Regions from separate parts of the Lysinibacillus sp. AR18-8 genome, predicted to be linked through region 3. Evidence: riboswitches for the same ligand, from Rfam matches in the RefSeq annotation. Region 3 holds a riboswitch; each other region holds the start of a gene.
The links. Region 3 has a riboswitch for S-adenosylmethionine ahead of BFM98_RS16640 (cyclase family protein). Riboswitches for the same ligand answer to the same signal wherever they lie in the genome.

Region 1 (2,262 bases), on a different contig from region 3:
CCAACCGTGTTCATCGTCACCGATTAGCTTACGATCAGGATCAGCTGATAACGTCGTTTTACCAGTACCAGATAGACCGAAGAATAACGCTACATCGCCAGCTTCACCAACGTTTGCTGAGCAGTGCATTGAAAGAATACCTTGTTGTGGTAATAAGTAGTTCATGATACCAAAGATAGATTTTTTCATTTCACCAGCATATTCTGTACCACCAATTAAAATAATTTTCTTTTCAAGTGATACGATGATGAATGTTTCAGAAGCAGTACCATCAACCGCAGGATCTGCTTTAAAGTTAGGAGCTGAGATGACAGTGAAGTCGGCAACATGAGAAGCTAATTCATCTGCTGTTGGACGGATAAATAATTGATGAGCAAAAAGATTGTGCCATGCGTATTCATTGATAACTTGAATGCTTAATTGTGAGTCTTTGTCAGCACCTGCAAAGCCTTTGAATACGAATAACTCGTCACGTTCTTTTAAATATTTTATTACTTTTACATATAGGTTATCGAACACTTCAGAAGAAATCGGTTGGTTGACTTTACCCCAGTCAATTTGATCTTTTGTGCTTTCTTCTTCTACCGTATATTTATCTTTAGGTGAACGACCAGTGTATTTGCCAGTTTCTGCACGAACTGCGCCATCTACTGTTAACATTGCTTCACCACGAGATGTAGCTTTTTCTGCTAATTGTGGTACTGAAAGTTGAACATTAATGTTACCGCCGTTTAATAATTCCTTCAGTTCGTTTGCAATTTCTACTGAATTCATCGATTAAATACCATCCTTTTTTATAGTATTCCCTTGATTTAGAGGGATTTTTTCTTAATTTCAAAAATAGTATAACACAATTGCTTAAATAATCTATACTAATTAAGAAATTATTTTAGAGTTTTTACCACTTTTCAATAAACTGACAAAAAATAATGTTTTTCGAGTAGAATACCATCAATCCTACTGTAATTAGGCACGAAAATTGAGCCACACATATGTTACCACAAGTAGCTAGGTATGTTGTAGGGATTAATTTGCTTCTATTTACATCATCATCCAAGTATGAAAAGTTTTTGTGTAATAAGTTCTTTCCTTTCTATACAGTAATACATAAGAAAATATTTGACAATGTTCGACCTTTTCAGTAACATGAGATTGAACGGATACTCTTATCCCGAGCTGGTGGAGGGTCAGGCCCTGTGAAACCCGGCAACCTGCATGAACTATTTCACGACATGCGTTGGTGCCAACCTGATGCAAGGGAACATCCCTTGAACGATAAGAGTGAAAGGTTACGCAGTCATTATTCCTTTCCTCATGTAAAGTAACGTGAGAAAAGGATTTTTTTATTGTTAAAAATCAATATAAAGGTAAGTATATGTAGTTCTTTCCTTATTATAATGACGGATCTTTCGAAATCCTCGTGTTAAAAGCAGCAGTAACGGCTTGAGAGTTCAATCCTTAGGAGCGGACTTGACATGGGTAATGAGTACCGTATTCATACACAACTACTTATTGTAAGAGTATTTAGGAGGAAAACCAAATGACAAACCGTCGACTGTTTACATCAGAGAGTGTAACAGAAGGACATCCAGATAAGATTTGTGACCAAATCTCGGATGCCATTTTAGATGCTATTTTAGCAGAAGATCCAAATGCACGTGTAGCGTGTGAAACAACTGTAACAACAGGATTAGTATTAGTAGCAGGAGAAATTACTACTTCTACTTATGTGGATATTAAAGGTATTGTTCGTGACACTGTAGCTGAAATTGGCTATACACGAGGTAAATATGGCTTTGATGCTGAGAACTTAGCGGTGCTTGTGGCAATTGGTGAACAATCACCTGATATTGCTCAAGGTGTTGATCAGGCATTAGAGTCACGTGAAGGCTCTATGACAGATGCTGATATTGAAGCAATTGGTGCTGGTGACCAAGGCTTAATGTTTGGCTATGCATGTAATGAAACACCAGAGCTAATGCCATTACCAATTAGCTTGGCACACAAATTAGCACGCCGTTTAACAGAAGTACGTAAATCAGGTGAACTTGCCTATTTACGTCCTGATGGTAAAACGCAAGTAACGATTGAATATGATGACAATAATGTACCGGTTCGCGTGGATACAATTGTTATTTCAACACAGCATGATGAAGAAGCAACACTTGAACAAATTCAAGCAGATTTAAAAGAATTTGTTATTGCACCAGTTGTACCGAGTGAATTATTAGATGCTAATACGAAATACTTCATCAATCCAAC
Region 2 (2,262 bases), on a different contig from region 3:
ACTAATGCTAGGAGCCTGTAATGCTACACCACCTACCGATCCACCAACGATTCATGAGCTAACGGTTGTCCCAGATAATGTCCAAAAAAATATCGTTTCTAATGACAGAATACAACTATTGCATGAAAAGGATGCTCCATATTACCTTGTTTATTATTCAAAAGGGAATGTATTGGCAAGTATTACAGCTGAGGGAAATAGGCTTATTATCCAGTTAGAAGAAGGCAGCGAGCAAAGGAAAGAGGCACAACCCTATGTTTTTAAAATCACCGTCAAGAATCCTGAGCTGGATACCATTGATTTGCGAATAAACGGTCAGAGTACGCCAATTGATCGTATGACCATTATGTGATAAAAGAAACCGAAATCCCTTTAGAAATGAGATTTCGGTTTCTTTACGTGATGCCTAATAAAAGACTTTGTCTACGTTATATTTAGAGCGGAAAGTATTAATCGCATATGTTTCGTAAATTTCACGTTCCATTGGATCTTCTACTTCATAGACTTCAATTTTGAACACTTCATCACGATGGTTTTTCATCGGAGATACATTATCCTCGAAATGTTTTTTAATACGTTGACGAATTTTACGTGCTTTCCCAACAAACAATAGCTCATTCTTGTCATTATAGAATAAGAAAATGCCGCCTTTATCACGTGTGATTTTATGGAAGTCAATAAAACCGAAGTAAGGTGTGATTGGCACATCACCTGGTTTTAAATCTTGTTCACGTTGACGGATTACTAGATCTGGTTTTGGAAATTCAATTTTAATCAAACTATTCACGTTCCTCTCTCTTACTAAAAGTATATGGTAACATAATTACGGCATGTTTACCATAAATTTTAAATGCAGAAACACCACATATAGCAAGCTTAGTGTACATCAAATGAGCAAGGAACATGCACATGAATCACAAAATATTCTATGAATTATTGATATTCTAACTAGTTCGTGTTACAATTCAAGATAATTAAATAATCTTATCAAGAGAAGCTGAGGGATTTGGCCCGATGACGCTTCAGCAACCTCTAACAATCGTTAGAAAGGTGCTAATTCCAGCAAAGGATTTTTTCCTTTGAGAGATAAGAGTGGACGTGAAAAAAATCCTTCTCATTCTATCTCGTATGGAATGAGGAGGATTTTTTAATTTCATTGCATTCTACGCAAGCAAGATTTGCTAAAAGAGAGTGATTATAGAGAGGGGAAAGCAAGATGCCAATTAATATTCCGAAAAATTTACCAGCTGGAGAACATTTACGTGAGGAAAAAATCTTCGTCATGGAAGAAGATCGTGCGAAAACACAGCAAATCCGTCCATTAAATATATTAATATTAAATTTAATGCCTGAAAAAGAAAAAACAGAGCTCCAATTATTACGTTTATTGGGGAATACACCATTACAAGTGAATATTACCTTTTTGAATACAGCCACACACGAGTCTAAAAATGTGAGTAAATCCCATTTGCAGCTTTTCTACACAACGTTCAATCAGATTCGACACCGACGCTATGATGGTATGATTATAACTGGTGCGCCAGTAGAAAAAATGGCTTTTGAAGAGGTCAACTATTGGCAGGAAATTTCAGAAATTATGGATTGGTCTAAAAAGAATGTGACATCCGTGCTACATATATGTTGGGGGGCACAGGCTGCATTGTATCATCATTATGGCATTGGGAAGGTTGAGCTTTCTGCTAAATGCTCAGGCGTCTATTCCCATGTGATTACAGATTTAACTGTAGATTTGGTACGTGGCTTTAGTGATTTATTTACTGCGCCCCATTCACGCTATACATCTGTTTCGATTGACGAGGTTCGCAATCATCCAGATCTACGATTATTATCCTATTCAGAGGATGCTGGGGTATTTATTGTACAATCAAAAGATAATAAAAATATTATGATTACGGGGCATCTAGAGTATGATGCGACAACGCTAGCCGATGAATACAGTCGCGATGTGGCGAAGGGCATAGATATCGCCGTTCCTGTAAACTACTTCCCGAATGACGATCCGACACAAGTGCCGATGAATACATGGCGTGCCCATACGCATCTATTATTCTCTAACTGGTTGAACTACTATGTTTACCAAGAAACACCATATGAATGGGATTTTGTAGATGAAATCGAATATCATATTTAATTAATAAAAAGTCTAATTTCTTTTCTAGCTTAGAAGAAATTAGACTTTTTGATTGTCATTTTCTGTTTCCTGCTGAGGTGTTTCGTTATTTTGAGCCTTGGATTTACGAT
Region 3 (2,262 bases):
TTATTGTAGGGATGCTCATTGTTTACTTTCTATTCAAAAAAAGAAATGGACAAACATAAAAGTCGGTATACGCTATACCGACTATGGCAAAATAGCAAATGAGCGCACAGGGAAGCCAGATGCTTTTTCTGGCTTAGGTACGATATTGAAGATGATAGCGCCTTTCGCAGGTAGCTTGTCTAAATTCGTCATTAGCTCAATTTGATAGGTGTCTTGGTCAAGCACAAAATATTCGCCATCTAGCTTGCCATTTTTCCGAAAATCAGCAGCAGAGTCCGTATCGAAAGTTTCATGACCAATTGCGCTTACCTTGCGTTCTTTTAGTAAAAACTGTAAAGCTTCTAAACCCCAGCCAGGGATATGGTTATGTCCATCTGCATCCTTATTACTGAAAGCCTCTTTATCTGGCCAGCGCTTACTCCAATCTGTGCGTAATGCTACAAATGTTCCTGCTTCAATTTCTCCATGCTTGTCCTCAAAATCAAGAATATCTTCAACACTTAATGAAAAATCATGGTTGCTCGCAGCCTCTTGTGATTTATCAATAACAACAAGGGGAAGAACAAGCTCTTTTAGTTCTAATTCTTCTAAGTAGCGAGTATCTCGCACAAAATGAATGGGTGGGTCGATATGTGTGCCATATTGACCAGGGAACGTGAATTGTTGAGCGAAGAAACCGTCCTTATGAGAAAATAATGTTTCAAATTTAGCGTCCTCAAACATAAAAAAATGTGGTGAATTAGGGCCGAATGTATGTGTTAAGTCAACCCACTGTTTCGATTTTAATAATTGCAATGCTTGTAAAAGTTCATTAGACATCGATTTCCCTGCTTTCTGTAAAAATAGTTGTAAATAAAAAGGAGTCCCCTAATAGAAGAGGACTCCTGCTGCAACAACGGTAGTTCTTCTTCTCATCTTCAAGGCTGATCATTTTGCCAATTGGAATTAGCACCATACTGTTAGCTGGTTGCTGAGACTTCATCGGGCCAATCCCTCCGTCTCTCTTGATAAGAAAAGTAATATAAGAATTTTCAGAAATAACAATACAAACACTTTAGCATAGTTTTTTATAGTTTACAAGTTCACTAGGAATTTTCACCAATTCAAATTTAAGGTGACTCCACAACAATCATTATCAATAAGACGTATTCTAAAACTGTCTGGTGTATAGTTTGTTTCAAATTTCATCGTAATGCCTGTTGATGTGATTAATTTTTCAACCTCTGTTTTATTTGAAAGTTGAGCAGCATTCATTAAATCATGTGCGAATTGTTGGGAGCTATCTATTTTATCCGTAAGTAATTGGGCTTGCTGCATCATTGCCTTTATCCGTGATGCTGAAGCTTTTAATTTGTGTGTATCGACAGGTGGAAAAGGATTATTGGTCGGCATTGCTAGATGTTGCGAAAAGGGTCTAATGGCAAAATGATTAGCGATAGGCGATGTTGGATAATGATAGGGATGCACAAAATACGGATAAGGATTGTAATACAAGGTCATTCCTCCTATCCTATAACTGATATCCTATCTTATGTAGCAAAACGGCTTTCGGTGTTATTAGCAGTGCAATGTTTGTCCTAATCATTGAAAAAGGAAGCTAAAGTAAGCTTCCTTTTAGCCAAGTACATTTAAGACATCATCAATTTTTTTACTATGTGATAAAATGCCATAATTCATCCATGTTAAAAAGTCTACTTCATAGACACAGTTGCTTTTAACGGCAGCTAGGTTTTTCCAAGTAGGAGTTTTTAAAATAGCACGTTCCTCATTTTCATAAATGGAATGTTGTTTATCAAAGGTAATAAATAAATGATCAGCATCTAATTGCAACAATTGAGCAAATGTCAGTTGTGCTTTACGTTGATTGTGCGGAATACTCCATACTAGTGAATGTGGCATTAAACCTAAGTCACGATATAAAATGGGGCCCGTATAGCCACATTCAGGACCCGCATATAGAGTAATGCCAATGGCTGAAATACGGAGAAATGCTACACTTTGCCCATAAACAGATTTGCTAAGAATTCCTTTTGCTTGTTGTACTTTATCTTCATATTGTAGGATTACGTCTTGCATCAAGGAGGTTTTTCCTGTTAGATCTGCAATTTTAAATAAAGTAGATTGCCAATTCTCTCCAGGGTGTGAAAGATGGCAGACGGGGGCTACTTCATCTAAGTGCTGAAAGGATTCCCAACGCTCTACACCAGAATCTAACATAATTAAAGTTGGCTTATAGTAAAAGAGTCGATCCATTTCTCTATT

Region 1: it holds a riboswitch for S-adenosylmethionine, as region 3 does, so the genes downstream of both, metK (methionine adenosyltransferase) here and BFM98_RS16640 (cyclase family protein) in region 3, are expected to answer to the same signal.
Region 2: it holds a riboswitch for S-adenosylmethionine, as region 3 does, so the genes downstream of both, metA (homoserine O-acetyltransferase MetA) here and BFM98_RS16640 (cyclase family protein) in region 3, are expected to answer to the same signal.

The regions. Positions count from the first base shown of each region.
Region 1 is NZ_MDGU01000026.1:45,619-47,880, reverse strand. Features, by position in the region: gene pckA (phosphoenolpyruvate carboxykinase (ATP)) at 1-774, opposite strand, end outside; SAM riboswitch class I at 1,164-1,282, shown strand; gene metK (methionine adenosyltransferase) at 1,541-2,262, shown strand, end outside.
Region 2 is NZ_MDGU01000006.1:21,164-23,425, forward strand. Features, by position in the region: gene BFM98_RS04805 (hypothetical protein) at 1-352, shown strand, start outside; gene BFM98_RS04810 (nucleotide excision repair endonuclease) at 407-778, opposite strand; SAM riboswitch class I at 982-1,093, shown strand; gene metA (homoserine O-acetyltransferase MetA) at 1,217-2,152, shown strand; gene BFM98_RS04820 (GerAB/ArcD/ProY family transporter) at 2,192-2,262, opposite strand, start outside.
Region 3 is NZ_MDGU01000023.1:81,452-83,713, forward strand. Features, by position in the region: gene BFM98_RS16635 (DedA family protein) at 1-59, shown strand, start outside; gene BFM98_RS16640 (cyclase family protein) at 82-819, opposite strand; SAM riboswitch class I at 909-1,014, opposite strand; gene BFM98_RS16645 (YuzC family spore coat inner layer protein) at 1,096-1,494, opposite strand; gene BFM98_RS16650 (AraC family transcriptional regulator) at 1,615-2,262, opposite strand, start outside.